Regions from separate parts of the Escherichia ruysiae genome, predicted to be linked through region 2. Evidence: predicted binding sites of a transcription regulator. Region 2 holds the regulator's gene; each other region holds the start of a gene.

Region 1 (10,686 bases), 230 kb from region 2:
TCTACCAGAGCGGTAAAGGTCACACCATTCAGGAAGTGCGTATCGTTAAAGGGCTGAACAACCCGGATCTCGACGCTGCGGTCGGTGAAGATCTGGCACAGCAACTGCGTGACGAACTGGAACTGGTGAAAGGCGCCTCTAACGAGTTCGACAAAGAATTGTTCCTTGCGGGCGAAATTACTCCGGTATTCTTCGGTACTGCGCTGGGTAACTTCGGCGTCGATCATATGCTGGATGGTCTGGTGGAGTGGGCGCCTGCACCGATGCCGCGTCAGACTGACACCCGTACCGTAGAAGCGAGCGAAGACAAATTTACCGGCTTCGTATTTAAAATTCAGGCCAACATGGACCCGAAACACCGTGACCGTGTGGCGTTTATGCGCGTGGTATCCGGTAAATATGAAAAAGGCATGAAGCTGCGCCAGGTGCGCACCGCGAAAGATGTGGTGATCTCCGACGCGCTGACCTTTATGGCGGGTGACCGTTCGCACGTTGAAGAGGCTTATCCGGGCGATATCCTCGGTCTGCACAACCACGGCACCATTCAGATCGGCGACACCTTTACCCAGGGTGAGATGATGAAGTTCACTGGTATTCCGAACTTCGCACCGGAACTGTTCCGTCGTATACGTCTGAAAGATCCGCTGAAGCAAAAACAGCTGCTCAAAGGGCTGGTACAGCTTTCTGAAGAGGGCGCAGTGCAAGTGTTCCGTCCGATCTCCAATAACGACCTGATCGTCGGTGCGGTTGGTGTGCTGCAGTTTGATGTGGTGGTATCGCGCCTGAAAAGCGAATACAACGTTGAAGCAGTGTATGAGTCAGTCAACGTTGCCACCGCCCGCTGGGTAGAATGCGCGGACGCAAAGAAATTCGAAGAGTTCAAGCGTAAGAACGAAGGTCAACTGGCGCTCGATGGCGGCGATAACCTCGCTTACATCGCCACCAGCATGGTTAACCTACGCTTAGCGCAAGAGCGTTATCCGGACGTTCAATTCCACCAGACCCGCGAGCATTAATTCTTGCCTCCAGGGCGCGGCAGCCGCTGCGCCCTGTCAATTTCCCTTCCTTATTAGCCGCTTGCGGAATGTTCTTAAAACATTCGCTTTCGCTTATGTTTGCTCGCTTTTTAGCCGATATGGCGGGCGGTTTCAAAATTGTGATCTATATTTAACAAAGCAATGACATTTGTGTCGGCTTTAAATACCGTTATGTGAGTAGGTAACAGTATTTAAAACCGTTAACTGTCATTCGATTGATATTAATAACTGATTAAGAAGTTGTAACGGTCGTTATTCATCACCTATCGCTTTTGTGATGGCGACCATTGACTTCTGTCGAGGGTGAAGTCTCTCCCTATTCAGCAATGCAACCTCGTGTTGCCTGGCTCAAATTACGAGCAAATATACAGGAATAAATCGATGACTATGACAAGACTGAAGATTTCGAAAACTCTGCTGGCTGTAATGCTGACCTCTGCCGTCGCGACCGGTTCTGCCTACGCGGAAAACAACGCGCAGACCACCAATGAAAGCGCAGGGCAAAAAGTCGATAGCTCTATGAATAAAGTCGGTAATTTCATGGATGACAGCGCCATCACAGCGAAAGTGAAGGCGGCTCTGGTGGATCATGAAAATATCAAGAGCACTGATATCTCTGTCAAAACCGATCAAAAAGTCGTGACTTTAAGCGGATTTGTTGAAAGCCAGGCACAGGCCGAAGAGGCAGTGAAAGTGGCGAAAGGCGTTGAAGGCGTGACCTCCGTCAGCGACAAACTGCACGTTCGCGACGCTAAAGAAAGCTCCGTGAAGGGTTACGCCGGTGACACCGCCACCACCAGTGAAATCAAAGCCAAACTGCTGGCGGACGACATTGTTCCTTCACGTAAAGTGAAAGTTGAAACCACCGATGGCGTGGTTCAGCTCTCCGGAACCGTAGATTCTCAGGCACAGAGCGACCGTGCTGAAAGTATCGCCAAAGCGGTAGATGGTGTGAAAAGCGTTAAAAATGATCTGAAAACTAAGTAATTCGTCGTAATTCGTCCTCCCGAACTTTGTCGGGAGGCGCGATGTGCACCACACTAAAAATATCGCATTGAGTGAATATCAAGCGGTGACATTAACTATGGTAAAGGAGAGGCTTATGTTTCGTTGGGGCATCATATTTCTGGTTATCGCGTTAATCGCCGCCGCTCTTGGGTTTGGTGGTCTGGCCGGTACTGCAGCGGGTGCTGCAAAAATTGTCTTTGTCGTCGGGATTATTCTGTTCCTGGTGAGTTTGTTCATGGGCCGAAAACGACCCTAGATTTCAGACGATTAAGAAAATTTTATACAAAGCCAGTCCAGCGGACTGGCTTTTGCGGTTTTAGCGAATAATAAATTGCGTTACTTTGTCATTCTTTCACAACAAAAACAGGAAGGCAGAGGTGGGGCAGCGAATACCTGTAACGCTTGGTAATATTGCGCCGTTGTCGCTAAGGCCGTTCCAGCCTGGACGAATTGCGTTGGTGTGCGAAGGCGGCGGGCAGCGTGGAATCTTTACGGCTGGCGTGCTGGATGAGTTTATGCGCGCGCAGTTTAATCCTTTCGATCTCTATTTTGGCACGTCCGCCGGGGCGCAGAACCTTTCGGCGTATATTTGTAATCAGCCCGGTTACGCGCGCAAAGTCATCATGCGCTATACCACAAAGCGCGAATTTTTCGATCCAGTGCGCTTTGTCCGTGGAGGAAATCTTATCGATCTCGACTGGCTGGTGGAAGCGACTGCACGCCAGATGCCGTTGCAGATGGATACCGCCGCGCGGTTGTTCGATAGCGGCAAATCGTTTTATATGTGTGCCTGTCGTCAGGATGACTACACACCAAATTACTTTTTACCAACCAAACAAAACTGGCTGGATTTGATTCGCGCCTCCAGTGCTATTCCAGGTTTTTATCGCACCGGGGTTTCACTTGATGGGATTAACTATTTTGATGGTGGCGTCAGCGATGCGATTCCGGTTAAAGAAGCGGCAAGACAGGGGGCGAAAACGCTGGTGGTAATCCGCACCGTGCCGTCGCAAATGTACTACACGCCGCAGTGGTTTAAACGTATGGAACGTTGGCTGGGGGACAGTAGCCTACAACCGCTGGTCAATCTGGTGCAGCATCATGAAACCAACTATCGTGCCATCCAGCAATTTATTGAGAAACCGCCAGGCAAGCTACGCATTTTCGAAATTTATCCGCCGAAGCCGCTGCATAGCATCGCGCTTGGCAGTCGGCTTCCGGCGCTACGCGATGACTATAAACTTGGGCGTTTATGCGGTCGCTATTTCCTGGCCACGGTCGGTAAAATGCTAACCGAAAAAGCACCGTTCACTCGCCATCTGGTGCCTGTGGCGACGCCGGAACCAATCGTCATTCCGCCTGCGCCAGTCGCCAACGATACGCTGGTTACCGAGGTGATAGACGCCCCGCAGGCGAATGACCCGACATTCAACAACGAGGATCTGGCTTGATTTGCCGTTTTATCGACACCCACTGCCATTTTGATTTTCCGCCGTTTAGCGGTGATGAAGAGGCCAGCCTGCAACGCGCGGCACAAGCGGGCGTAGGCAAGATCATTGTACCGGCAACTGAGGCGGCAAATTTTGCCCGCGTGCAGGCGTTAGCGGAAAATTATCAACCGCTGTATGCCGCCTTAGGGTTGCATCCGGGGATGTTGGAAAAACATTGCGATGCGTCGCTGGAGCAGTTACAGCAGGCACTGGAAAGGCGCTCGCCGAAGGTGGTGGCGGTAGGGGAGGTAGGTCTGGATCTCTTTGGCGACGATCCACAATTTGATCGCCAGCAGTGGTTGCTCGACGAACAACTTAAGCTGGCGAAACGCTACGATCTGCCGGTGATCCTTCATTCACGGCGCACGCATGACAAACTGGCGATGCATCTTAAACGCCACAATTTGCCGCGTGCTGGCGTGGTTCATGGTTTTTCTGGCAGCCAGCAACAGGCCGAGCGGTTTGTGCAACTGGGCTACAAAATTGGCGTTGGTGGAACTATCACCTATCCGCGCGCCAGTAAAACCCGCGATGTCATCGCAAAATTACCGCTGGCGTCGTTGTTGCTGGAAACCGACGCGCCGGATATGCCGCTAAATGGTTTTCAGGGGCAGCCCAACCGCCCGGAGCAGGCTGCCCGGGTATTTGCCGTACTGTGCGAGTTACGCCCGGAACCCGCAGATGAGATTGCCGACGTGTTGCTTAATAACACGTATGCGTTGTTTAACGTGCCCGATGGCTGGTAAGGCCGTCCGTAAGTGAACAATGGTGCTGCTTGTTCCCCTCACCCTAACCCTCTCCCCAGAGGGGCGAGGGGACTGATTGTGCTTGATGTTGAGTTTTGCGACATCTCTGGCATGTCACAAATACAGCGCCGGAAATATCAATCGACTTACCCCGCGCTCCCGTAACGCACCAGCCAACTGCTCAACGTCTTCCGGTGTGGCGCTCGCCCAGCTTTGCGCTTCGCCATACACGCCGTGGGCATGAAACGCGTTCAAGCGTACCGGAACATCGCCAAGTCCCTTGATAAACGCCGCCAGTTCTTCAATGTGTTGCAAATAATCCACCTGATTGGGGATTACCAGTAAACGCAGTTCTGCCAGCTTGCCGCGCTCTGCAAGCAAACTGATGCTGCGCTTAATCTGTTGATTATCGCGTCCGGTTAACTGTTGATGACATTCGCTCCCCCACGCTTTGAGATCGAGCATTGCGCCGTCGCACACCGGAAGCAATTTTTCCCAGCCGGTTTCGCTCAACATGCCGTTGCTGTCCACCAGACAGGTGAGATGGCGCAATTGTGGATCATTTTTGATAGCAGTAAACAGCGCCACCACAAACGGCAGTTGGGTCGTGGCTTCGCCACCGCTCACCGTGATCCCTTCAATAAACAACACCGCTTTGCGGATATGACTAAGCACCTCGTCCACGCTCATGGTTTGCGCCATCGGCGTGGCATTCTGCGGGCACATCTTCAGGCAGGTATCGCACTGCTCGCAGACTGCAACGTTCCACACCACTTTGCTGTCAACAATCTGCAACGCCTGATGCGGACACTGTGGCACGCATTCCGCGCAATTATTACAGCGCCCCATCGTCCACGGATTGTGACAGTTTTTGCAGCGCAGATTGCACCCTTGTAAAAACAGAGCCAGACGACTGCCTGGCCCGTCAACGCAGGAGAAGGGGATAATCTTACTGACTAAAGCGCATCTGCTGTTCATGGCTTATCACGCGCGGCTGGCGTTCCAGAATACGAGTGTTACGTGCAGCTTCTTCGCCCAGCCATGTTGTGTTGGTACGTGAACCTTCGGCACGATATTTTTCTAAATCCGACAAACGCACCATATAACCGGTAACGCGAACCAGATCGTTACCGCTGACATTGGCGGTAAATTCACGCATTCCGGCTTTAAAGGCACCGAGGCAAAGCTGTACCAGCGCCTGTGGATTACGCTTGATGGTTTCGTCGAGCGTCAGAATGTCGCTGATCCCAGAGTAATAATATGCATGATGCGGGGCGACGGTTTGCAGATGGGTGATTGGATCTGGCTCATCGCCATACGGCAATCGCGCCCCCGGCGTGGTGCCGATATCGGAACTGATCCCCGACTGTGCGTGTAACATGGCGCGTTTTTGCCAGCCATATTTCACGGGAGTATTGGCGACAAACTCCGCCAGTTGCGCGCTGATGCGATAACCGACTTCATTTGCGGCGGCTTCTTTACCGTAGCGCGCGGCAATCCCTTCTTTCTCGCACAGCAAGTTAACCGCTTCCGCCAGCCCGTACATGCCAAACATCGGCACAAAACGTTCAGGATCAATCAACCCTTCTTTTACCAGGAAGCTATTCTCAAAGAAGTGTGATTGTTGATAGAGAAATTCACATCGAGCATCGATGATGGCGATCTGCTGCTGGCAGTAGTGCGGTAGAGTGCGCGTAAAGAAGTCATCCAGCGATTCACTGCGCTCTGCAATGGCTTTCAGGTTAAGGCGTACTAGCGTGCTGCCACCGCCAGCCAGCGGCAGTGAGTTGTAACAGCTCACGATCCCGTAGCCCCCTTTTGTGAAAATTTTATCATGCACCGGACCGTTGGCGATGTGCGGTTTGCTACATTCACAAATGTTTTTTGCCACTTCCAGCAGCAGATCATCAGGGGTGATTTCAGGATCGTAGATAAAGGTCAGATTTGGAGAAACCTGCTTCAGCTCAGCATCTGCGCGTAAAATTGCACGGGTAATGGGTGAATCAGACGGGCCGATATTGGCATGCATAAAAGCGTCTGGCAGGGTTCTGTCGAGATAACGCCAGAAACGTTTTATTCGAATATCGATTTCGTCTTGTGTTAGAATTTTAACATACGGTTGCAACAACGCATCCAGTTGCCCCAGGTAGACCGGCATTGATGTGACTGACGGGACATGGTGATAAAGAATGGTCAGCAGGGAGAGCGCATCATCAAGATCTTTCGCGCCTTCCAGCTCCAGCCATTCAGAACCGTTCGCCAGAAAACGGGCGTAATCGGGTAAGACATAGCGCGGTTTGTACGGCGCATGACCTTCAAACATATCGCAGATTACGCCTTCATCCAGCGCGCGGCGGGCTTCGGCAGGAAGCTGTGGGTAAGGCAGATTGTTTTCTGCTTCCAGCGCCAGAAAATGGCGCTTCTGCTCCGGGCTAAGTACCGGACTGGTGACAATTTGCTGGCAACGTTGTTGCAGTGCCATTTCATGAGAAGTGGGCATCTTCTTTTCCTTTTATGCCGAAGGTGATGCGCCATTGTAAGAGGTTTCGTGATGTTCACTTTGATCCTGATGCGTTTGCCACCACTGGCGCATTCATTTGAAAGTGAATTATTTGATCCAGATCGCATTACCATAATGCAAATTTGTAAGTAGATTTTCTTAATTGTGATGTATATCGAAGTGTGTTGCGGAGTCGATGTTAGAATACTAACAAACTCGCAAGGTGAATTTTATTGGCGACAAGCCAGGAGAATGAAATGACTGATCTGAAAGCAAGCAGCCTGCGTGCACTGAAATTGATGGACCTGACCACTCTGAATGACGACGACACTGACGAGAAAGTGATCGCCCTGTGTCATCAGGCTAAAACTCCGGTCGGCAATACCGCCGCTATCTGCATCTATCCTCGCTTTATCCCGATTGCTCGCAAGACTCTGAAAGAGCAGGGCACCCCGGAAATCCGTATTGCTACGGTAACTAACTTCCCACACGGTAACGACGACATTGACATCGCACTGGCAGAAACCCGTGCGGCAATCGCCTACGGTGCCGATGAAGTTGACGTGGTGTTCCCGTACCGTGCGCTGATGGCGGGTAACGAGCAGGTTGGTTTTGACCTGGTGAAAGCCTGTAAAGAGGCTTGTGCAGCGGCGAATGTGCTGCTGAAAGTGATCATCGAAACCGGTGAACTGAAAGACGAAGCCCTGATCCGCAAAGCATCTGAAATCTCCATCAAAGCGGGCGCTGACTTTATCAAAACCTCTACCGGTAAAGTCGCGGTGAATGCGACGCCTGAAAGCGCGCGCATCATGATGGAAGTCATCCGCGACATGGGCGTAGAAAAAACCGTTGGTTTCAAACCGGCGGGTGGCGTGCGTACTGCGGAAGATGCACAGAAATATCTCGCGATTGCAGATGAACTGTTCGGTGCTGACTGGGCAGATGCACGTCACTATCGCTTTGGCGCTTCCAGCCTGCTGGCAAGCCTGCTGAAAGCTCTGGGCCACGGCGACGGTAAGAGCGCCAGCAGCTACTAAGCTGCCTTTTGCCAGAGGGCGGATGCCGGATGCTACGGGTCGGGTGCCCCTGCAGGCCTGATAAGACGCGTCAGCGTTGCATCAGGCTGTCAGCAGTGATGCCGGATGCGGCGCGAACGCCTTATCCGGCCTACGGGGCGAGTGCCGTGTAGGCATGATAAGAAGCGGTCAGCATCAGGCAATAACAACATCCGCCATCTGGCAACAACGCCTTCAAACTTATTCCACGGGAGGTTACCTTGTTTCTCGCACAAGAAATTATTCGTAAAAAACGTGATGGTCATGCGCTGAGCGATGAAGAAATTCGTTTCTTTATCAACGGCATTCGCGACAATACTATCTCCGAAGGGCAAATTGCCGCCCTCGCGATGACCATTTTCTTCCACGATATGACAATGCCGGAGCGTGTCTCGCTGACGATGGCGATGCGAGATTCAGGAACCGTTCTCGACTGGAAAAGCCTGCATCTGAATGGCCCGATTGTTGATAAACACTCCACCGGCGGCGTCGGCGATGTGACTTCGCTGATGTTAGGGCCAATGGTCGCTGCCTGCGGCGGCTATATTCCGATGATCTCCGGTCGCGGCCTCGGTCATACTGGCGGTACGCTCGACAAACTGGAATCAATCCCTGGCTTCGATATCTTCCCGGATGACAACCGTTTCCGCGAAATTATTAAAGACGTCGGCGTGGCGATTATCGGCCAGACCAGCTCACTGGCTCCGGCGGATAAACGTTTCTACGCAACCCGTGATATCACCGCAACCGTGGACTCCATCCCGCTGATCACTGCCTCTATTCTGGCTAAGAAACTGGCGGAAGGGCTGGATGCACTGGTGATGGACGTGAAAGTCGGTAGCGGCGCGTTTATGCCGACCTACGAACTCTCCGAAGCCCTTGCCGAAGCGATTGTTGGCGTGGCAAATGGCGCTGGCGTGCGCACCACTGCGCTGCTCACCGACATGAATCAGGTGTTGGCCTCCAGTGCCGGTAACGCGGTTGAAGTGCGTGAAGCGGTGCAGTTCCTGACCGGTGAATACCGTAACCCGCGTCTGTTTGATGTCACGATGGCACTGTGCGTGGAGATGCTTATCTCCGGCAAACTGGCGAAAGATGACGCTGAAGCGCGCGCGAAATTGCAGGCGGTGCTGGACAACGGTAAAGCGGCAGAAGTCTTTGGTCGTATGGTGGCGGCACAAAAAGGCCCAACCGACTTCGTTGAGAACTACGCGAAGTATCTGCCGACAGCGATGCTGACGAAAGCAGTCTATGCTGATACCGAAGGTTTTGTCAGTGAAATGGATACCCGCGCGCTGGGGATGGCAGTGGTTGCAATGGGCGGCGGTCGCCGTCAGGCATCTGACACCATCGATTACAGCGTCGGCTTTACTGATATGGCGCGTCTGGGCGACCAGGTAGACGGTCAGCGTCCGCTGGCAGTTGTCCACGCGAAAGACGAAAACAGCTGGCAGGAAGCGGCGAAAGCGGTGAAAGCGGCAATTAAACTTGCCGATAAAGCACCAGAAAGCACACCAACCGTCTATCGTCGTATCAGTGAATAATTGTATACTGATCTGATCATTTAAATTTGAAGCACTGAGTACGGAGAACATATGAAACGTGCATTTATTATGGTGCTGGACTCATTCGGCATCGGCGCTACAGAAGATGCAGAACGCTTTGGTGACGTCGGGGCTGACACCCTGGGTCATATCGCAGAAGCTTGTGCTAAAGGCGAAGCTGATAATGGTCGTAAAGGGCCACTGAATCTGCCAAATCTGACCCGTCTGGGGCTGGCGAAAGCACACGAAGGTTCTACCGGTTTCATTCCGGCAGGAATGGACGGCAACGCTGAAGTTATCGGCGCGTACGCATGGGCGCACGAAATGTCATCCGGTAAAGATACCCCGTCTGGTCACTGGGAAATCGCCGGTGTACCGGTTCTGTTTGAGTGGGGATACTTCTCCGATCATGAAAACAGCTTCCCGCAAGAACTGCTGGATAAACTGGTCGAACGCGCTAATCTGCCGGGTTACCTGGGTAACTGCCACTCTTCCGGTACGGTCATCCTGGATCAACTGGGCGAAGAGCACATGAAAACCGGCAAGCCGATTTTCTATACCTCCGCTGACTCCGTGTTCCAGATTGCCTGCCATGAAGAAACCTTTGGCCTGGATAAACTCTACGAACTGTGCGAAATCGCCCGTGAAGAGCTGACCAACGGCGGCTACAACATCGGTCGCGTTATCGCCCGTCCGTTTATCGGCGACAAAGCCGGTAACTTCCAGCGTACCGGCAACCGTCACGATCTGGCTGTTGAACCGCCAGCACCAACTGTGTTGCAGAAACTGGTTGATGAAAAACACGGCCAGGTGGTTTCTGTCGGTAAAATTGCAGACATCTACGCTAACTGCGGTATCACCAAAAAAGTGAAAGCGACCGGTCTGGACGCGCTGTTTGACGCCACCATTAAAGAGATGAAGGAAGCAGGTGATAACACCATCGTCTTCACCAACTTCGTTGACTTCGACTCTTCCTGGGGGCACCGTCGTGACGTCGCGGGTTATGCTGCGGGTCTGGAACTGTTCGACCGCCGTCTGCCAGAGCTGATGTCACTGCTGCGCGATGACGATATCCTGATCCTCACCGCTGACCACGGTTGCGACCCAACCTGGACTGGTACTGACCACACCCGTGAACACATTCCGGTACTGGTGTATGGCCCGAAAGTAAAACCGGGTTCGCTGGGTCACCGTGAAACCTTCGCGGATATCGGTCAGACTCTGGCAAAATATTTTGGCACTTCTGATATGGAATATGGCAAAGCCATGTTCTGATAATGGGTGCGGCTTGATGCCCTCACCCCGG
Region 2 (10,686 bases):
CTTGGCGCTAAGGTCAGCGCCTTCAAAGGCGTTTTCGCTACCGAGAATGTGGTCAACGGCGACCTGCGCCATTTTGTAGCCTGGTGCGACCAGACCAAAGACACGGTTGTTCCAGCTTGCGCATTCACCGATGGCGTAGATATCCGGATCGGAAGTCTGGCAGGAATCATTGATTACGATACCCCCGCGCGGAGCAACGTCCAGACCACACTGGGTTGCCAGCTTATCGCGCGGACGGATACCGGTAGAGAAGACGATAAAGTCAACTTCCAGCTCGCTACCGTCGGCAAAACGCATGGTTTTACGCGCTTCGACACCTTCCTGCACAATTTCAAGGGTGTTTTTGCTGGTGTGAACGCGCACGCCCATACTTTCGATTTTGCGACGCAGCTGCTCGCCGCCCATCTGATCAAGCTGTTCCGCCATCAGCATAGGGGCAAATTCGATAACGTGGGTTTCAATGCCTAAGTTTTTCAGCGCGCCAGCGGCTTCCAGACCTAACAGGCCACCGCCAACAACGGCACCGCGCTTGCTGCGACGGGCGCAGGATTCAATCGCGTTGAGGTCTTCAATGGTGCGATAGACAAAGCAATCCTGGGTATCAGAACCTTTGATCGGCGGGATCCACGGGTAGGAACCGGTCGCCATGATCAGCTTGTCATAATAAACGGTACGCCCGGCGCTGGAGTGAATCACCTTCTCCTGACGGTTGATGGTGATAGCGCGTTCGCCGACCAGAACTTTAATGCCGTGTTTCTCGTAAAAGCCTTCGCGCACCAGCGACAGCTCTTCGGCGGTGTGGTGAGAGAAGTAAGACGAGAGGTGTACGCGGTCATAAGCGATGCGCGGTTCTTCACAGAAAACGGTAATATCAAAGTTGGCCGCATCAGATTTATCAAGAAGATCTTCGATAAAGCGATGGCCGACCATACCGTTACCGATAATTGCGAGTCTGACTTTGCTCATTTTTGCCTCGATTTCTTTTCTATTACCGCCTACCTTAACGATTCAGCAACCCCACTTATTGATGCAAATCAAATTCACCTTTATATACTCCTTAAGAGGTATATTGCTGATTTGTATAAATATTCTTAAGTCACGGAATTGTCTGACATTTCATGTTTGTGCAAAAAACAGACAAAATAAAAGCATTTATAGAGATGAAGGCACGTTGCGGGAGATGAGAGGAAAAAGCCGGACGACAAAAGTGCCGCCCGGCATTGGCAATTAATGAGAGGTCAGGGTGTTGTGCTGACGGTGACGGCTGACAAAACCTAACAGGAAGCACATCACGAATACCACAGCGTACAGACCGTTTGCAGTGAGCAGTGCCGCCTGTGGACCGCTATGTTCTACGATCGGACCGGTAACCACAAAGGTCAGCATGGTGCCGATGGTTCCACAGGTGAGTACGAAGTTAACCAGTTTTGGCGATGGTACTTTTGTCTGCTGGGAACCCAGAGTGATGATGGTGGTATAGATTGCGCTGGAGAAGAAGCCCAGAGCAAGAATAGACCATGCCATATGCGCTGGTGTTCCGGTGTTAAAGACGTACATCAGAATCGCAGCCAGGCCTGCCAGCACGGTCAGAATACGTTGCAGGTCAAAGAAACGCAGAATAAAGCTGAACGCCCACATGCCGACCATGTACGACATCCAGAAGTTGCTTACCAGCGTACCCGCGTCGTTCAGGCTCATGCCCAGACCTTTGGCGTACTCTGGCACCCAGGAGATAAAACCTAGCTGACCGAGGATGTAGCACAGCGCAGCAATAGAGAGAAACAGCACGCCGATCCCCCACTTTTCTTTCGCTACCGGGGCGTCAGCTTTTGGCGCATGTTTGCCCAGCGCCGGGAACTCACAGCCGAAGGTCAGAATAAAAATAGCGACGTACACCAACCCGATGCAGGCATAAACCCAGTACCACTCAATGCTGCGCGCCAGCAGAAATGCGGCGATCATCGGGAAAATCATCCCGGCCATACTGAAGAAGGAGTCGGTAAACAGCAGACGGGAACCGCGCTGGCGCCCTTCATACATTTGCGTTACCAGGAATGTACCAATCGACATGGTGATACCGCTGACCACCCCAAGGATGAACATCGCCGCCGAGAACAGCGCCAGGCTGTGGCTGAACATCAAACCGGCAACCGCCAGCACCATCAGGAGAAAGCCAAAACGTAACTGCGTTTTCAACGGGACGATTTCCATCAGCCAGGCGTTGAGGAAGATAGAGATTAAAATGCCGGCGTTGAGGAAGGTGAAGGTATTACTCATACTGGAAACGGGCAGATTGAAATAATCGGCGATATTTCCCATCACCATCCCGGTGACAATAACCAACGCACCGGTCAGTGCGTAGGAAAGAAAGCTAATCCATGTGAGCTTGATGCGATTGCTGTTAGTCATGATTGGCCTGCGTTCAAAAGTAAAATGGCATAGCGGGCTATGCCGCGAGCGGGCGATTTTAGGTGATTTTGTGATCTGATTAAATATTTAATTGCAAACGGTTGCTAATTTGCAAACGTTAAAGTGATTCTGATCACGAAATAAAAGTGATCATCAGGTTACATATATTTCAAGTACGTAAAATTAGGTAAAGGAATGGCCTTGTCATTGAAGGCTATTTAGAATCTCTCCACTTGCTTTTTTTCTGCTCTGTTTGTTAAGGAAATCTCATGTTCAAATCGACCCTGGCGGCGATGGCTGCTGTTTTCGCTCTTTCTGCTCTCTCACCCGTAGCAATGGCAGCGAAAGGGGATCCGCACGTATTGTTAACAACCTCTGCTGGTAATATCGAACTGGAGCTGGATAGCCAGAAAGCGCCGGTATCAGTGCAAAACTTTGTCGATTATGTGAACAGTGGTTTTTATAACAACACCACCTTTCACCGCGTTATCCCTGGCTTTATGATTCAGGGCGGCGGATTTACCGAGCAGATGCAGCAGAAAAAACCAAACCCGCCAATCAAAAATGAAGCCGATAACGGCCTGCGCAATACGCGCGGCACTATTGCTATGGCGCGAACTGCGGACAAAGACAGCGCAACCAGTCAGTTCTTTATCAACGTAGCCGACAATGCCTTCCTTGACCACGGTCAGCGTGATTTCGGCTACGCCGTCTTTGGTAAAGTGGTGAAAGGTATGGACGTTGCCGATAAGATTTCCCAGGTGCCGACTCATGACGTTGGTCCATACCAGAATGTGCCGTCAAAGCCGGTCGTTATCCTTTCCGCTAAAGTCCTGCCGTAACGATTTCTCGCGCGGGCAAAATTGTCCGCGCATCTGCTCTTCCGGCGTAACCCGGATTTGCCGCTTATACTTGTGGCAAATGGACACGTTCAGGGAGGCATCCAGTGAAGAAACTCACCGATAAGCAAAAGTCCCGTCTCTGGGAGCTTCAGCGTAATCGTAATTTCCAGGCCAGTCGCCGTCTTGAAGGCGTCGAGATGCCATTAGTCACTCTTACTGCCGCTGAGGCTTTGGTGCGCCTTGAAGAGCTAAGGAGGCACTATGAGCGATAAATTCGGCGAAGGGCGCGACCCGTATCTCTATCCTGGCCTCGATATCATGCGTAATCGGCTGGATATCCGCCAACAGCAGCGGCTGGAGCAGGCGGCTTACGAAATGACGGCGCTGCGTGCCGCGACCATTGAGCTTGGTCCGTTGGTGCGTGGTTTACCGCATTTGCGCGCTATTCATCGCCAGCTGTATCAGGATATTTTCGACTGGGCGGGGCAACTGCGTGAAGTCGATATTTATCAGGGGGATACGCCGTTCTGCCACTTTGCTTATATCGAAAAAGAGGGCAATGCCCTGATGCAGGATCTGGAGGAAGAAGGTTATCTGGTCGGCCTTGAGAAAGCGAAGTTCGTCGAGCGACTGGCGCACTACTATTGTGAAATCAATGTCCTGCATCCATTCCGTGCGGGAAGTGGCCTGGCACAGCGGATCTTCTTCGAGCAACTGGCTATTCATGCGGGCTATCAACTGAGCTGGCAGGGTATCGAAAAAGAGACCTGGAATCAGGCAAATCAGAGCGGGGCTATGGGCGATCTCTCTGCGCTGCAGACGATATTTAGCAAAGTGGTAAGCGAAGCCGGGGAATCTGAGTAAAATAGCGCGGTTCTTTCGTACCGGAGCCGCCATGATCCTGCTTATTGATAACTACGATTCTTTCACCTGGAACCTCTACCAGTACTTTTGTGAACTGGGGGCGGATGTGCTGGTTAAGCGCAACGATGCGTTGACGCTGGCGGATATCGACGCCCTTAAACCGCAGAAAATTGTCATCTCACCTGGCCCCTGTACGCCCAATGAAGCCGGGATCTCCCTTGAGACTATTCGTCACTATGCCGGACGCTTGCCGATTCTTGGCGTCTGCCTCGGTCATCAGGCGATGGCGCAGGCTTTTGGCGGCAAAGTCGTGCGCGCCGCAAAGGTCATGCACGGCAAAACTTCACCGATTACGCATAACGGCCAGGGGGTATTTCGCGGTCTGGCAAATCCACTCACCGTGACGCGCTACCATTCGCTGGTGGTAGAACCTGACTCATTGCCAGCGTGCTTTGACGTGACTGCCTGGAGCGAAACCCGCGAGATTATGGGGATTCGCCATCGCCAGTGGGATCTTGAAGGTGTGCAGTTCCACCCGGAAAGCATTCTCAGCGAACAGGGGCATCAATTGCTGGCGAATTTCCTGCATCGCTGATTTCTGGTTGCTATCTAGTGATTTTTTATGCATATTTTGTGATTATAATTTCACATTGATTTATGCGTAACAGGGTGATCATGAGATGGCAACTGAACAAGCAGCAATTACACGCGCGACTTTCGATGAAGTGATCCTGCCGATTTATGCACCGGCAGAGTTTATTCCGGTAAAAGGTCAGGGCAGCCGAGTCTGGGATCAGCAAGGCAAAGAGTACGTCGATTTCGCGGGTGGCATTGCGGTTACGGCATTAGGCCATTGCCATCCGGCGCTGGTGGAAGCGTTAAAAACCCAGGGGGAAACGCTATGGCATATCAGCAACGTTTTCACCAACGAACCGGCGCTGCGTCTTGGGCGTAAGCTGATCGAGGCAACCTTTGCCGAACGCGTGGTGTTTATGAACTCCGGGACGGAAGCCAACGAAACGGCCTTTAAACTGGCGCGTCATTACGCTTGCGTGCGCCATAGCCCGTTCAAAACCAAAATTATTGCCTTCCATAACGCCTTTCATGGACGCTCGCTGTTTACCGTCTCGGTAGGCGGGCAGCCAAAATATTCCGACGGCTTTGGGCCAAAACCGGCAGACATCATCCACGTTCCCTTTAACGATCTCCACGCAGTGAAAGCGGTGATGGATGATCACACCTGTGCGGTGGTGGTTGAGCCGATCCAGGGCGAGGGCGGTGTGACGGCAGCGACGCCAGCGTTTTTGCAGGGCTTGCGCGAGCTGTGCGATCAACATCAGTCATTATTGGTGTTTGATGAAGTGCAGTGCGGGATGGGGCGGACTGGCGATTTGTTTGCTTACATGTACTACGGCGTGACGCCGGATATTCTGACTTCTGCGAAAGCGTTAGGCGGCGGCTTCCCGATTAGCGCCATGCTGACCACGGCGGAAATTGCTTCTGCGTTTCATCCTGGTTCTCACGGTTCCACCTACGGCGGTAATCCTCTGGCCTGTGCAGTAGCGGGCGCGGCGTTTGATATCATCAATACCCCTGAAGTGCTGGAAGGCATTCAGGCGAAACGCCAGCGTTTTGTTGACCATTTGCAGAAGATCGATCAGCAGTACGATGTGTTTAGCGATATTCGCGGTATGGGGCTGTTGATTGGCGCGGAGCTTAAGCCACAGTACAAAGGTCGGGCGCGTGATTTCCTGTATGCGGGCGCAGAGGCAGGCGTAATGGTGCTGAATGCCGGACCGGATGTGATGCGTTTTGCACCATCGCTGGTGGTGGAAGATGCGGATATCGATGAAGGGATGCAACGTTTCGCCCACGCGGTGGCGAAGGTGATTGGGGCGTAAATAAGACGTGTCATCGTCGCATCAGGCAAAGCATGTCGGATGCGGCGTGAACGCCTAATCCGACCTACGGTTTGCTTCTGGCAATAATGATATTACGCCTTCGAATCCCGTAACTTCCGACTCAACCAAATCCCGTGATGCGGTCGCTGCCGCCAGGCCATCGCTGAAATGGTGTGCATTGTATTCAGATGGCCAATAACGCGTTGTAAATGCTGCTCCAGCGTGCCAGACGCGCCTTCGTGTGGCAGCATCTCTGGCGAGTCTATGATATTGGCGTCACCAGAACTCCCCGGTTCATCATATTCCAGCCGCTGCTGACAGCGTTGAATAGCGATTTCACAAGACTGCAAATACTCCTGCGCCAGTTCCGGCGGCAATGTCCGGTGCTCCCGCGCCAGCGTGGTCATGGCATTAATATGCTCAACAATAAACTGACTATGCGTAACCCACAGTTTCATATCTGCCAGATAATGGCTGTTAAACGCCGGTTCCTGCATCGCCTGGTTCAATGAGTTATACAAGGTGTTATGCGCCTGATTAACCCGCATTCGTTGCCAGGCTAGTGGCGTAGGTTGCGGATCTTTACTGAGGATCAGACGAATGGCCTCCTGGTAAGTTTCTAAGGCATCATGGGCGTTCTTGCGCAATAAGCCGCTCTGCCACTGCGGCCACAGCCAAACTGTGCCGCCGAAGGCAATCAGACAACCGATGATAGTATCGATTAGACGGGGGATGATGTACTGCTCGCCATTCAGCCATAACAGTTGCAGGGTATATACAGCGGTAATGGTAAAACCGACCGTCGCCCAGCCGTAGTTTTTGCGCAATATCAGGTAACTGGCGAGCGTGGTGAAAAGCATCAGCGTCAGGGTGTAACCTTCAGGGATTTTAAAGTGCAGTGCAACACCAGCAATAATTAATCCAACCACGGTTCCGACAGAACGATTCACAATTCGCAGACGAGTCGCGCCATAACCATTTTGCGTCACCAGCAATACCGTCATTAGTATCCAATAGGATTTCGGCAGATGCAGCGCGGTGCCCATCAGGCTGGCAACGCTTAACATCACACTCAGTCGTCCTGCATTACGCAGTGCTGGCGATTTCAGGGAAAGATAGCTTTTCAGCGCCGGGAGTAACGGCATTCGGCGCTGTTTATCGGCCAGTAAGTCACGGGTATAGAGTGGTTTTTGCGTTCGCAGCACGCGGGCGATGCGGCTGAAATGCCAGTAGCAGAATTGCCCTACAGGGTTATCCGGATGCTGGCGGGCGATTTTTTCCAGTGCGCCAATTTGCTTATCCATCGTAAAACGCGTCGGCAGGCGATGGTAAAGAATGTCATCAGCCAGCACGCGCAGGCGAGTGGCGACGGTTTGCGCATTCCAGCGGATAACCTCCTCCGCATGGCTACGCTCGACCAGCTTTTGCACCTCTTCTGGCTGATGCAAACTGACCGAGATGTGTTCCTGTAAATCCAGCGCCTCCTGGAAAATGCGCAGCATCCGCTTGTAATCGGTATTATTTTGCGCGGAAAGCATATGCATTTGCTGATAGCACTGGGTAATTAAATCGACCGCTTTTTGCTGGCGTTCCAGCAGCGGTGGCAACGCTTTCTCAGGATCGGTGTGCTGGGTAAGCAGGCTGTATTTGGCTTCGCAATAATCTGCCAGTTCACGGTACAGCAGGCTAAGTGACTCGCGTAGCGGTTGTTCGCGCCAGAGCCAGAACCAAAACCAGTTAAACAGCCCATACCAGAGTGTACCCAACGCATAGATGAGCAACGGTTCCCAGACGGGCATGTATCCCGCCAGACTTAAGGTAAAAATAGCTGCCAGCAGCGATGCGGGAAGTAATTTTGCGTGTAATGGCCCTAACTCGGCAGTAACGCCAAGTATCAACGTTAACCCTGTCAGCAGAAATGGCAGGGGGATATCTTTTTCCAGCAGCAGTTGTGTTAGCAAGCTGCACGTGGCAAACAGCGACGCACCAATAATTAAACGTTTGAAAAAGCGTTTATGGGGCGTATCAAGCCCCGCAATATTGCAACAGGCGGGGACGAGGGAAAAGAGCAGCCCAAGCCTTAATTCGCCAAGCAATAGACCAACGGCCACGGGCAAACATAGCACCAGCGTTTGTCGTAGTGCATAGTTGATATCAGGATGGTAAATCAGTCTGCGCCACATCGGGTTAAACAAAATGGCGCGCTACTCAGTAACGCGCCACTCCGACGGGATTAACGAGTGCCGTAAACGACGATGGTTTTACCGTGTGCGGAGATCAGGTTCTGATCTTCCAGCATCTTCAGAATGCGCCCCACGGTTTCACGAGAACAGCCGACAATCTGACCGATTTCCTGACGGGTAATTTTGATTTGCATACCGTCCGGGTGAGTCATGGCATCCGGTTGTTTTGCCAGGTTCAGCAGAGTCTGTGCAATGCGGCCTGTTACATCGAGGAATGCCAGGTTGCCCACTTTCTCTGAAGTGACTTGCAGGCGACGTGCCATCTGTGCGGAGAGACGCATCAGAATATCCGGGTTTACCTGAATTAATTGGCGGAATTTTTTGTAGGAAATTTCAGCCACTTCACAGGCGGTTTTCGCACGTACCCATGCGCTACGTTCCTGGCCTTCTTCAAACAGGCCCAGTTCGCCAATGAAATCACCCTGATTCAGATAAGAGAGGATCATTTCTTTACCCTCCTCGTCTTTGATCAGCACTGCCACAGAGCCTTTAACGATGTAGTACAGCGTTTCCGCTTTTTCACCCTGGTGAATAAGCGTGCTCTTGGATGGGTACTTATGAATGTGGCAATGAGACAAGAACCATTCGAGAGTCGGGTCTGTTTGCGGTTTGCCAAGCACCATGCGCGGTTATCCTCTGTTATAAGCTTTCTCCAGAGCCAGAAAACGCCGCTGTCTCTGGATTGCCGAAATGTGCTTCCCGCTACCTGGGAAGGGGCTATCAACTGAACTGCACGGTAATGTGACGTCCTTTACATACATGCAGTACATCAATGTATTACTGTAGCATCCTGACTGTTTTAGCATAGCTTTCGCGTTGTGTCTCCTGGTGTCTCGCTTCAGCATGACCCAGGTCGCCTTCCGTTGCGCGATTTGGTCAGTACGCGTACTCTGTCAGGAAAATTGACGCAATGGAGTTTCGATTATGCAAGCGCGTGTGAAGTGGGTCGAAGGGTTAACCTTTCTGGGCGAATCCGCCTCTGGTCACCAGATTTTAATGGACGGCAACTCAGGCGATAAAGCGCCAAGTCCGATGGAAATGGTGTTGATGGCGGCGGGTGGTTGCAGCGCCATTGATGTGGTTTCTATCCTGCAAAAAGGGCGTCAGGATGTGGTCGATTGTGAAGTAAAATTGACCTCTGAACGCCGCGAAGAGGCACCACGCCTGTTTACGCACATTAATCTGCATTTTATCGTCACCGGTCGCGACCTGAAGGATGCAGCGGTTGCGCGTGCGGTTGATCTCTCAGCCGAGAAGTATTGCTCAGTCGCGTTGATGCTGGAAAAAGCGGTAAATATTACTCACTCGTATGAAGTGGTTGCCGCGTGATTTAACTATCCCGTTGTGAAGCCGGAGAGTATTTTATCCGGCTTAATAGCAGAGTTACTCGATTTTCTTCCCTTCCATCAGTCGTTGCACCAGCGGCAGCATAATTAACTCCATTGCCAGACCCATTTTGCCGCCCGGCACCACTAATGTATTGATGTGGGAAATGAACGAGCCTTGCAGCATCGCCAACAGCCAGGGGAAATCGATTCCTTCCAGATTTCGAAAATGGATTACCACAAAGCTTTCATCCAGCGATGGGATGCCTTTTGCGGCGAAGGGGTTTGAGGTGTCAACGGTGGGGACGCGCTGGAAGTTAATGTGGGTGCGAGAAAACTGCGGTGTGATGTAGTTGATATAGTCTTCCATTGAGCGAACTACCGAGTCCATCACCGCTTCTCGCGAGTGCCCGCGCTCGCTGGTGTCGCGGATGAGTTTTTGAATCCACTCCAGGTTAACGATAGGCACTACACCAACCAGTAAATCCACATGCTGCGCGACGTTATGTTGTGGTGTGACCACGCCGCCGTGCAAACCTTCATAAAACAGCACATCGGTGGGTTCTGGCAGCGCCTGCCACGGGGTAAACGTACCTGGCACCTGATTCCACGGTACGGCTTCGTCGTAGGTATGCAGATATTTGCGAGATTTCCCTTTGCCGCTCAGGCCGTATTCAATGAAGGTTTGTTCCAGCAGGCCGAAGTCGTTAGCTTCGGGGCCGAAGTAACTGATATGCCGCCCGGCGTCGCGCGCTTTGCGGATCGCCATGTCCATTTCCGGGCGGGTGTAACGGTGAAAACTGTCGCCTTCTACCTCGGCTGAGCGCAGATTTAACTGCGCGAAGATTTTTCGAAACGCGAGGCTGGTAGTGGTGGTTCCCGCGCCGCTGGATCCTGTTACCGCAATGACCGGATGTTTGGCAGACATAGTAACTCCATGACTTAGCTATCATTATTATCTCGTCCGCCGACGGTTGCAGGTTATTCGCGAAACTGACTGCGCGGCATGATATTGACCGTTTCGTGCAGCTCCGACCATACCAGCACCGCTTCTCCGCACTGTAGCTGGCGTTTGACGTCGGCGACTTTCTGTTCAAGTGTA
Region 3 (10,686 bases), 420 kb from region 2:
GACGACCAATACCAAACCAGCCGAACAGATCGGCGTTCTCAGTAAATCCGGTATTCACCGGGCTACCGTTGGTGTAAACCATGGTCACGCCGCGCAGTAAAAGCATCATAACCAGCGTAGCGATGAACGCCTGGACGCGACCTTTCGCCACAATCACCCCGGTTACCGCGCCAATTGCCGCACCTAACGCGAGAGCGGCAGCGACAGCCACCAGCGCGTTGACTTCAATGCCGACAATAGATGCAGCAACTGCACCAGTCAGCGCCAACAGAGAACCGACCGACAGGTCGATGCCTGACGTCAGGATAACCAGCGTCATCCCGACCGCCATAATGGCGTTCACCGAGGTTTGCTGGAGAATATTGAACAAGTTATTGATGGTGAAAAAGTTCGGGCTTAACGTCGAGACAATCGCGATCAGCACCAGCAGAGCGATAAGCGATTTCTGTTCCATCAGCCACGCTTTCGTGAAATAACGGCGACCAGAGACAGTCTGGGTTGTCATTTTTTTACTCCTGATTCACGCGATTAAGCTTGCCCACAGCGGCAGCCATTAACACTTCCTGAGTGGCCTGCTCTCGAGTAAATTCCCCGCTGAGATGCCCTTCATGCATGACGATAATGCGATCGCTCATGCCTAATACTTCTGGCATTTCCGATGACACCAGAATGATGCTCAAACCATCGGCTTTGAACTGGTTAATCAGTTGATAGATCTCTTTTTTCGCGCCGACATCTACGCCACGGGTAGGCTCATCAAGGATCAACACTTTAGGACGCGTCATCAGGCCACGGGCAATCGCCACTTTTTGCTGATTTCCCCCGGAAAGCAGGCCTATTGCCTGTTCCATCGACGGCGTCTTGACGTTGAACAGACGGATAAAATCACTGACCGCCTGCTGCTCATCCGCATGTTTCAGGCTACCACCTGTGCGACTGAAGTAGCGTAGCGCGGTCAGTGACATGTTCTCTTTTACTGACATGCCCAACACTAAACCGTCGCGTTTACGGTCTTCAGAGATATACACAATGCCGTTTGCCAGGCCATCCTGCGGCGAACGGGTAACGACCTCATGCCCATCCAGGGTGACGTAACCGCTGGTGCGCGGCAGGGCGCCATAGAGCACTTTCATCAGTTCGGTACGACCTGCGCCCATCAAACCAGAGACGCCAAGAATTTCGCCTTTGCGTAAAGTAAAAGAGACATCGTTAACGCCGGGTCCGCAGAGATTATCGACTTTCAGTAAGACGTCCCCCGGCGCTTTGTCCAGGTGTGGATACTGATCTTCCAGCTTACGTCCCACCATCATCTCAATCAGCGAATCTTCAGTCAGTGACGCTACTTCGCGCTCGGCAATAAATTGCCCGTCACGAAAAACGGTAACGTCATCGCAAATCTCGAAGATTTCTTTCATACGGTGGGAAATATAGACAATGCCGCGCCCCTGCGATTTCAGTTCGCGGATAACGCGGAACAGGGATTCTGTTTCGGTATCGGTCAGCGCATCGGTCGGTTCATCCATAATGATGACTTTCGACTCAAAGCTCAGCACTTTGGCAATTTCCACCATCTGCTGGTCGCCAATAGAAAGATCGCCCACCAGCTTGTCGCTTTTAAACCGCAGGTTAAGTTTGGCTAAGAGTTTATCCGCTTCGGCATACATGGTTTTCCAGTCAATTTTGCCAAAGCGATTTACAAACTCACGACCGAGGAAAATGTTTTCGGCAATGGTCAACTGCGGGATCAGGTTCAGTTCCTGGTGGATAATCCCAATCCCGGCTTCCTGGGAGGATTTCGGCCCGGTAAAAGTAGTCTCTTTACCCAACCATAAAAGCGTACCAGCATCACGGGTATAGATACCGGTCAGCACTTTCATCATGGTGGATTTACCCGCACCATTTTCGCCTACCAGCGCCATCACACGACCTGGATAGACATTTAACGCGGCTCCCGAGAGAGCTTTTACGCCCGGAAACGCTTTATCGATACCTTTAAGCTGTAGTAATGCTTCCATGGCGGCCTCAGAACGTCACGCCAGCACAGAGAATGATATTCGCATACGGAGAACATTCTCCGCTGCGAATTACCGCCTGACTTTCTGCGGTTTGTTGTTTGAATTGTTCATGCGTGGTGTAACGAATTTCAATAGTGTTTCCCTGGTGTTTTTGCAGCTGCTCAAGGTGAGTGAGCAACGTTTCGTGGAGTTGCGGATTATGTTGTTTGATCTCTTCCGCGATAATGGCTGCCTCGACCTGCATTTCACTTGTGACGACGCCCAGCACCTGCATAAAAGAAGGTACACCCTGGGTTAATGCCATATCGATACGCGTTGTACTTTTGGGGATGGGTAAACCAGCATCACACACCACCAGCGTATCGGTATGTCCCAGACGGGAGATCACCGATGAAATATCAGAATTAAGAACGGTGCCTTTTTTCATTTTTTTCTCCATCAGCGAAACGTTTCGCTGACCCGCAGTTTAATCCTGACTGATTAAGGAAAACCATCACGACGTTACTGAAATGTGATCAACATCGAAACGTTTTACATCGTGAGTAACCATGAAAAAAAACGCCCCCTTATGGAGAAAGGAGGCGTCTGGCGTTAGATTTCGACCTGAGTACCCAATTCGATAACCCGGTTTGGTGGGATTTCAAACTGATCCGGCGCGCGCAGCGCATTACGTTGCAACAGCAAGTACAGCTTGCCGCGCAGACGCAAATACCACGGGCGTTTGCCAAGGATCAGTGATTCATGCGACATAAAGAAGGAGGTTTCCATCATCCGGCAACTTAATCCTTCCAGACCGCAGCGGTGGAAAACTTCTTCCACGTTTGGCGTTTCTCGCCAACCATAACTTGCCACCACCCGCCAGAACGTGGGCGACAATTGTTCAATCTGTACCCGACGGACGTTATGGACATATGGCGCGTCTTCAGTACGCAGAGTTAACAGAATAACCCGCTCATGCAACACCTTGTTATGTTTAAGGTTATGCATCAGCGCAAAGGGAATGACATTAATTGCACGCGACATATACACAGCGGTTCCGGGAACGCGAACAGGCGGTGATTTCTCCAGTGAAGCAATCATTGCTTCCAGAGAGTTACCATGTTCGTGCATCCGACGCAGCAGGCGGAAACGCTCGCTCTTCCAGGTCGTCATCACGATAAACATCACCGTGCCGAGGCTCAGAGGCAACCAGCCGCCGGAAAGCAGTTTATCGAGGTTAGCGGTAAACAGAGGGATATCGACACAAAGGAAAGCAATCAAAATCAGCGCAACAAAATACTTATTCCAGTGCCAGTTCTGACGCGCCACGGTGGTTGAAAGAATAGACGTCAGCACCATCGTTCCGGTCACCGCAATTCCATACGCCGCCGCCAGGTTGCTGGAGTGCTCAAAGCTGACAATGACAATCACGACTGCGACATAGAGCATCCAGTTCACAAACGGAATGTAGATTTGCCCTGACTCCATTTCAGAGGTGTGAATAATGCGCATCGGCGACAAGTATCCCAGACGTACCGCCTGACGCGTCAATGAGAAAACACCAGAAATAACCGCCTGCGAGGCAATCACCGTTGCCAGTGCGGCGATGATCAGTAGCGGGATCAGCGCCCAGTCCGGAGCCAACAGGAAGAACGGGTTCTTAATCGCTTCCGGGTGTTTTAACAGCAGCGCCCCCTGCCCAAAGTAGTTAAGGGTCAAAGACGGCAATACGACGGTGAACCACGCCAGGCGAATAGGGAACTTACCAAAGTGCCCCATATCGGCATACAGCGCCTCGACACCGGTAATCGACAGCACCACCGCGCCTAACGCAATAAAGGAAACGGTTTTATATTCAAGGAAGAAATGCACCGCCCACATTGGATTTAAAGCATGTAACACTTCAGGGTTGGCAATAATGCTACGTAACCCCAGCCCCGCCAGAATCAAAAACCAGGTCAGCATAATCGGCGCAAACAACTTACCGACCATGGCAGTGCCATGCTTTTGAATCATAAACAGTAAAGTGAGAACGATGATTGAGAGGGGAACTATCCAGGTATCCAGCTGAGGGGCGACGATTTCCAGACCTTCAATGGCTGACATCACCGAAATAGCGGGTGTTATGACAACTTCACCATAGAAGAAACTGCCGCCGATTAGCCCCATAATCACCAGCATTGATGTCGTTCGCGCCGACGTATTACGCCCGGCAAGCGACATCAATGTCAGTATGCCCCCTTCCCCGGCGTTATCTGCCCGCATCACGAAGGTGAGATATTTAATGGAAACCACAAAGATTAGCAGCCAGAAGATCAGCGATAAAAAGCCAAACACGGCATCGCGTTCAACGCCAAAACCAAACTGGCCGGACAAACATTCACGAAGTGTATATAACGGGCTGGTACCAATATCGCCGTAGACAACTCCAATCGCCGCGAGGGTAATCGCGGGCAACGATTGCTTATTATCAGTGCTCATAGACTAGTCTTTCGTTGAAATATGAAATGTGTGCGTAGTCCCTTGGCCCACAAAAAAGCGCACAGTATGCACGATTAACGGCAAAATCGTACTCCTAAATGCGGCCACATTAACCTGGCTCAAAGAAAAATAGCCCTCCTTTGAGACTATTTTTGCCACCAGCAAGAAACGTCTATACTCGCAGTTTACGCAGAACTTTTGACGAAAGGACGCCACTTCATTATGGCTCACCCTCATTTATTAGCGGAAAGAATTTCCCGTCTAAGCAGTTCGCTTGAAAAAGGGCTTTATGAACGTAGCCACGCCATCCGCCTGTGTTTGTTAGCGGCATTAAGTGGTGAAAGCGTATTCCTGCTTGGCCCACCAGGTATTGCTAAAAGTTTAATCGCCCGGCGCTTAAAATTCGCCTTCCAGAATGCGCGCGCGTTTGAATATCTGATGACCCGCTTCTCCACACCGGAAGAAGTTTTTGGCCCCCTTTCTATTCAGGCGTTAAAAGATGAAGGCCGCTATGAGCGTTTAACCAGCGGCTACCTGCCGGAAGCAGAAATCGTCTTTCTTGATGAGATCTGGAAAGCCGGGCCAGCGATTCTTAATACCCTACTAACCGCTATTAATGAACGCCACTTCCGCAACGGCGCACATGTTGAAAAAATCCCTATGCGCCTGCTGGTGGCGGCCTCCAACGAACTGCCAGAAGCAGACAGCAGCCTGGAAGCGTTATATGACCGTATGCTGATTCGTCTGTGGTTAGATAAAGTGCAGGATAAAACGAATTTTCGCTCCATGCTGACCAGCCAACAGGATGAAAACGACAATCCCGTTCCACCATCCTTGCAGGTCACGGATGAAGAATACGAACGCTGGCAGAAAGAGATTGGTGAAATTACGCTGCCCGATCATGTATTTGAGCTGATTTTTATGCTGCGCCAGCAACTGGATAAATTACCGGATGCGCCTTATGTCTCCGACCGTCGCTGGAAAAAAGCGATCCGCTTATTGCAGGCCAGCGCCTTTTTTAGCGGTCGCAGCGCGGTTGTCCCGATTGATCTCATCTTGCTGAAAGATTGCCTGTGGTACGACGCCCAAAGTCTGAATTTAATTCAACAACAAATTGACGTATTGATGACCAGTCATGCGTGGAAGCAACAGGAAATGCTGACGCAACTGAGTGCAATTGTGCAGCGTCGCCTGCAACTCCAGCAGCAACAAAGCGATAAAACGGCCTTTACGGTGATTCGTCAGGGTGGCATGTTCAGCCGTCGCCCACAGTATCAACTTCCTGCCGACGTTGCTGCTTCCACGCTGACCCTGTTGCTGCAAAAACCATTAAAATTGCATGATATGGAAGTTGTTCATATCGCTTTTGAGCGTAGCGCACTGGAACAGTGGCTGAATAAAGGTGGTGAAATTCGCGGCAAACTGAACGGTATCGGCTTTGCCCAGAAACTGAATCTGGAAGTTGATAGCGCCCAACATCTGGTTGTACGCGATGTGAGTTTACAAGGCAGTACGCTGGCGCTTCCCGGTTCATCGGCTGAAGGTCTGCCTGGTGAAATAAAACAACAACTGGAAGAGCTTGAAAGCGACTGGCGCAAGCAACACGCCTTATTCAGCGAACAGCAAAAATGTCTGTTTATCCATAGCGACTGGTTAGGTCGCATTGAAGCCAGCCTACAGGATGTCGGCACCCAGATTCGCCAGGCGCAACAATGCTAACACTGGATACGCTCAATGTGATGCTGGCCGTCAGCGAAGAGGGATTGATCGAAGAGATGATCATCGCTCTGTTGGCCTCACCGCAGTTGGCTGTCTTCTTTGAAAAATTCCCACGACTGAAGGCGGCAATCACTGATGATATTCCCCGCTGGCGTGAGGCGCTGCGCAGTCGGTTGAAAGATGCCCGAGTCCCGCAGGAGCTCACGGAAGAGGTCATGTGCTATCAGCAAAGCCAGCTTCTTTCCACGCCGCAATTTATTGTGCAACTACCGCAGATACTGGATTTACTGCATCGACTGAATTCCCCGTGGGCCGAACAAGCCCAGCAGTTGGTTGATGCCAATGGCACGATCACTCCGGCATTACACACGCTTTTTCTCCAGCGTTGGCGCTTAAGTCTGATAGTGCAAGCGACGACGTTAAATCAACAGTTATTAGAAGAAGAACGCGAACAACTGTTGAGTGAAGTTCAGGAACGCATGACGCTAAGTGGGCAGCTTGAACCGATTCTGGCAGAAAACAACACCGCAGCCGGTCGTCTGTGGGATATGAGCGCCGGTCAGCTTAAACGTGGCGACTATCAGTTAATTGTAAAATACGGTGAATTTCTTAACGAACAGCCGGAACTGAAGCGCCTGGCGGAACAGCTCGGGCGTTCGCGGGAAGCCAAATCGATACCACGCAACGATGCGCAGATGGAAACCTTCCGCACCATGGTGCGCGAACCGGCGACCGTTCCTGAGCAGGTTGATGGTCTGCAACAAAGCGATGATATTTTACGCCTTCTACCGCCGGAACTGGCGACGCTTGGGATAACTGAACTGGAGTATGAATTTTACCGTCGACTGGTGGAAAAGCAGTTACTCACCTATCGCCTGCACGGTGAGTCGTGGCGTGAAAAAGTTATCGAACGCCCGGTGGTACATAAAGATTACGACGAACAGCCGCGCGGACCGTTTATTGTCTGCGTGGATACTTCCGGCTCAATGGGCGGCTTTAATGAACAGTGTGCGAAAGCGTTCTGCCTGGCATTAATGCGCATTGCCCTCGCTGAAAACCGGCGCTGCTTTATTATGTTATTTTCCACCGAGATCGTCCGTTATGAGCTTTCAGGCTCACAAGGCATCGAACAAGCGATTCGCTTTTTAAGCCAGCAGTTTCGTGGCGGCACCGATCTTGCCAGCTGTTTTCGCGCCATTATGGAACGCTTGCAAAGTCGGGAATGGTTTGACGCCGATGCGGTGGTGATTTCTGATTTTATCGCCCAGCGGTTGCCTGACGACGTGACGAGTAAAGTGAAAGAGTTGCAGCGGGTACATCAGCATCGCTTTCATGCCGTGGCGATGTCGGCACACGGCAAACCCGGCATCATGCGCATTTTCGATCATATCTGGCGCTTTGATACCGGGATGCGAAGCCGCCTGCTGAGACGCTGGCGGCGATAAATTATTACAGCAGAGAAGGGACGCTCTCACGAACTGCCGCAGGCCAAACGCCACACTGAACCTGGCCGATATGCGGTAGTTGCAGCAGTAGCATGGTCAAACGAGACTGACCGATACCGCCGCCGATGGTCTGCGGCATTTCACCGCGCAGCAGCGCCTGATGCCATTCCAGTTGCAGGCGATCTTCGTCACCGGTTAGCGCCAGTTGGTGCTTCAGCGTATCGGCATCCACGCGGATCCCCATAGAAGAAAGTTCAAACGCATCTTCCAGCACCGGGTTCCACACCAGAATATCGCCGTTCAGACCCGCATGGCCCAGTTCTGACGGGGTGCTCCAGTCATCATAATCCGGTGCGCGCACGTCGTGACGATGACCATCACTCAACTTGCCGCCAATCCCGACAAGGAATACCGCGCCAAGATCTTTCGCAATCGCCCGCTCACGCCCTTTGGCATCGAGATCCGGATAACGAGACAGTAATTCCTGGCTGTGTACGAAGTGGATCTGATCCGGCAGGAACGGTGCCAGGCCAAACTCTTCGCTAACCGCAGCTTCGGTTGCTTTAATTCCCGCCCAGATCGCCTCTACGGTACTTTTCAGAGTCGAGAATTGACGCTCGCCGTCGCCCATTACGCGTTCCCAGTCCCACTGGTCTACATAGACCGAGTGCAACGGAGAAAGACGGTCTTCATCGGGGCGAAGGGCTTTCATGTGCGTGTACAGCCCTTCGCCCACGCTGAAGTCGTGTTGCCCTAACGTCTGACGTTTCCACTTCGCCAGTGAATGAACCACTTCGAACTGGGCATCAGGCAGAGCTTTCACTTTTACCTGTACCGCTTTTTCACAGCCCGACAAGTTATCCTGCGTGCCATCCCCCACACGACTAAGGATTGGCGCCTGGACTTCAATCAGCCCTAAGCGTTCTTCCAGTTGACGAGAAAAGTGAGATTTCACGAAGCTAATTTGACGTTGTTTGGCAATGTAAGCGGTTTTCATTTTTTATACTCCTGCGTCCTGTTGCGTATGATTAAGCAACAAAAACCAGTACACATGCAATAATCATTCAATAAAAAGCCTTACTCACTTTTGATTCATTAAAAAAGAAGACTAAAATAGAATGAATCATCAATATGAATAAGAAAATCCTATGGAAAATTATCTGATCGACAATCTGGACCGTGGCATCCTGGAAGCATTAATGGGCAATGCGCGCACCGCTTACGCTGAACTGGCGAAACAATTTGGCGTCAGCCCGGGGACGATTCACGTTCGTGTAGAGAAAATGAAGCAGGCGGGGATCATTACCGGTGCGCGTATCGACGTCAGCCCGAAGCAGCTTGGTTATGACGTAGGCTGCTTTATCGGCATTATATTAAAGAGCGCCAAAGACTACCCTTCCGCGCTGGCAAAGCTGGAAAGCCTTGATGAAGTTACTGAAGCCTATTACACAACCGGCCACTACAGCATCTTTATAAAAGTGATGTGCCGTTCGATCGATGCTCTCCAGCATGTACTTATCAACAAGATCCAAACAATTGATGAAATTCAGTCCACCGAAACACTGATCGTCCTGCAAAACCCGATCATGCGTACCATCAAGCCATGATCAGCTTTTTTAATCCCATACTTTTCCACAGGTAGATCCCAGCGCGTTCACAGCGTACAATACGCCACTCTTAATAAAGGTGGCGGTTTATGGCAGATATCACTCTTATCAGCGGCAGCACCCTGGGCGGTGCCGAATATGTAGCAGAACACCTGGCAGAAAAGCTGGAAGAGGCGGGTTTTACCACCGAAACGCTGCATGGTCCGTTGTTAGAAGATTTATCTGCCTCCGGGATCTGGCTGGTTATCAGTTCTACCCACGGCGCCGGAGACATTCCGGACAACCTTTCTCCTTTCTATGAAGCGTTGCTGGAACAAAAACCCGATCTTTCTGCGGTACGCTTTGGCGCAATCGGTATTGGCAGTCGTGAATACGACACTTTTTGTGGTGCGATCGATAAACTCGAGGCAGAACTCAAAAATTCCGGTGCGAAACAGATGGGCGAAACACTGAAGATCAACATCCTTGATCACGACATTCCGGAAGATCCGGCAGAAGAATGGCTGGGATCGTGGATTAATTTACTCAAATAAGTATACAGATCGTGCGATCTACTGTGGATAACTCTGTCAGGAAGCTTGGATCAACTGGTAGTTATCCAAAGAACAACTGTTGTTCAGTTTTTGAGTTGTGCATAACCCCTCATTCTGATCCCAGCTTATACGGTCCAGGATCACCGATCATTCACAGTTAATGATCCTTTCCAGGTTGTTGATCTTAAAAGTCGGATCCTTGTTATCCACAGGGCAGAGCGATCCTAATAAGAGATCACAATAGAACAGATCTCTAAATAAAAAGATCTTCTTTTTAATACCCAGGATCCCAGGTCTTTCTCAAGCAGGCAAAGTTGAGTAGAATCCACGGCCCGGGCTTCAATCCATTTTCATACCGCGTTATGCGAGGCAATCACCATGTTTTATCCGGATCCTTTTGACGTCATCATCATTGGCGGGGGTCATGCAGGCACCGAGGCCGCGATGGCTGCGGCGCGTATGGGTCAACAGACTCTGCTTTTGACACACAATATCGACACTCTGGGACAGATGAGCTGCAACCCGGCAATCGGCGGTATTGGGAAGGGACATCTGGTAAAAGAAGTGGATGCACTCGGCGGTCTGATGGCAAAAGCGATCGACCAGGCGGGTATCCAGTTTAGGATACTAAACGCCAGCAAAGGACCGGCGGTTCGTGCAACCCGAGCACAGGCGGATCGTGTGCTGTACCGTCAGGCGGTACGCACTGCACTTGAGAATCAACCAAACCTGATGATCTTCCAGCAGGCGGTTGAGGATCTTATTGTCGAAAATGATCGCGTGGTCGGTGCTGTCACCCAAATGGGGTTGAAATTCCGTGCTAAGGCTGTCGTGCTCACTGTAGGCACTTTCCTTGACGGCAAGATTCATATCGGTCTGGATAATTACAGCGGTGGTCGTGCTGGAG

What was found. The regulator CRP, encoded in region 2, controls carbon source genes, mostly activating them, when cyclic AMP is high. The targets are predictions, from matches to a motif close to ATGTGANNNNNNTCACAT.
Region 1: the regulator CRP is predicted to act here: its motif matches at 6,892-6,909, upstream of deoC (deoxyribose-phosphate aldolase).
Region 3: the regulator CRP is predicted to act here: its motif matches at 2,525-2,542, upstream of rbsD (D-ribose pyranase).

The regions. Positions count from the first base shown of each region.
Region 1 covers NZ_JAVIWS010000001.1:3,277,404-3,288,089, forward strand. The annotation lists gene prfC (peptide chain release factor 3) at 1-1,016, shown strand, start outside; gene osmY (molecular chaperone OsmY) at 1,419-2,024, shown strand; gene RGV86_RS15900 (DUF1328 domain-containing protein) at 2,140-2,301, shown strand; gene RGV86_RS15905 (patatin-like phospholipase family protein) at 2,423-3,496, shown strand; gene RGV86_RS15910 (metal-dependent hydrolase) at 3,493-4,281, shown strand; gene RGV86_RS15915 (YjjW family glycine radical enzyme activase) at 4,396-5,259, opposite strand; gene RGV86_RS15920 (YjjI family glycine radical enzyme) at 5,231-6,781, opposite strand; gene deoC (deoxyribose-phosphate aldolase) at 7,039-7,818, shown strand; gene deoA (thymidine phosphorylase) at 8,058-9,380, shown strand; gene deoB (phosphopentomutase) at 9,432-10,655, shown strand.
Region 2 covers NZ_JAVIWS010000001.1:3,043,795-3,054,480, forward strand. The annotation lists gene nirB (NADPH-nitrite reductase large subunit) at 1-966, opposite strand, end outside; gene tsgA (MFS transporter TsgA) at 1,228-2,409, opposite strand; gene ppiA (peptidylprolyl isomerase A) at 2,679-3,251, shown strand; gene RGV86_RS14645 (YhfG family protein) at 3,356-3,523, shown strand; gene RGV86_RS14650 (putative adenosine monophosphate-protein transferase Fic) at 3,513-4,115, shown strand; gene pabA (aminodeoxychorismate synthase component 2) at 4,147-4,710, shown strand; gene argD (bifunctional acetylornithine/succinyldiaminopimelate transaminase) at 4,796-6,016, shown strand; gene RGV86_RS14665 (YccS/YhfK family putative transporter) at 6,109-8,199, opposite strand; gene crp (cAMP-activated global transcriptional regulator CRP) at 8,250-8,882, opposite strand; gene RGV86_RS14675 (OsmC family protein) at 9,184-9,588, shown strand; gene RGV86_RS14680 (phosphoribulokinase) at 9,643-10,512, opposite strand; gene RGV86_RS14685 (YheU family protein) at 10,566-10,686, opposite strand, start outside.
Region 3 covers NZ_JAVIWS010000001.1:2,621,229-2,631,914, reverse strand. The annotation lists gene rbsC (ribose ABC transporter permease) at 1-505, opposite strand, end outside; gene rbsA (ribose ABC transporter ATP-binding protein RbsA) at 510-2,015, opposite strand; gene rbsD (D-ribose pyranase) at 2,023-2,442, opposite strand; gene kup (low affinity potassium transporter Kup) at 2,607-4,475, opposite strand; gene ravA (ATPase RavA) at 4,698-6,194, shown strand; gene viaA (ATPase RavA stimulator ViaA) at 6,188-7,639, shown strand; gene asnA (aspartate--ammonia ligase) at 7,644-8,636, opposite strand; gene asnC (transcriptional regulator AsnC) at 8,788-9,246, shown strand; gene mioC (FMN-binding protein MioC) at 9,336-9,779, shown strand; gene mnmG (tRNA uridine-5-carboxymethylaminomethyl(34) synthesis enzyme MnmG) at 10,158-10,686, shown strand, end outside.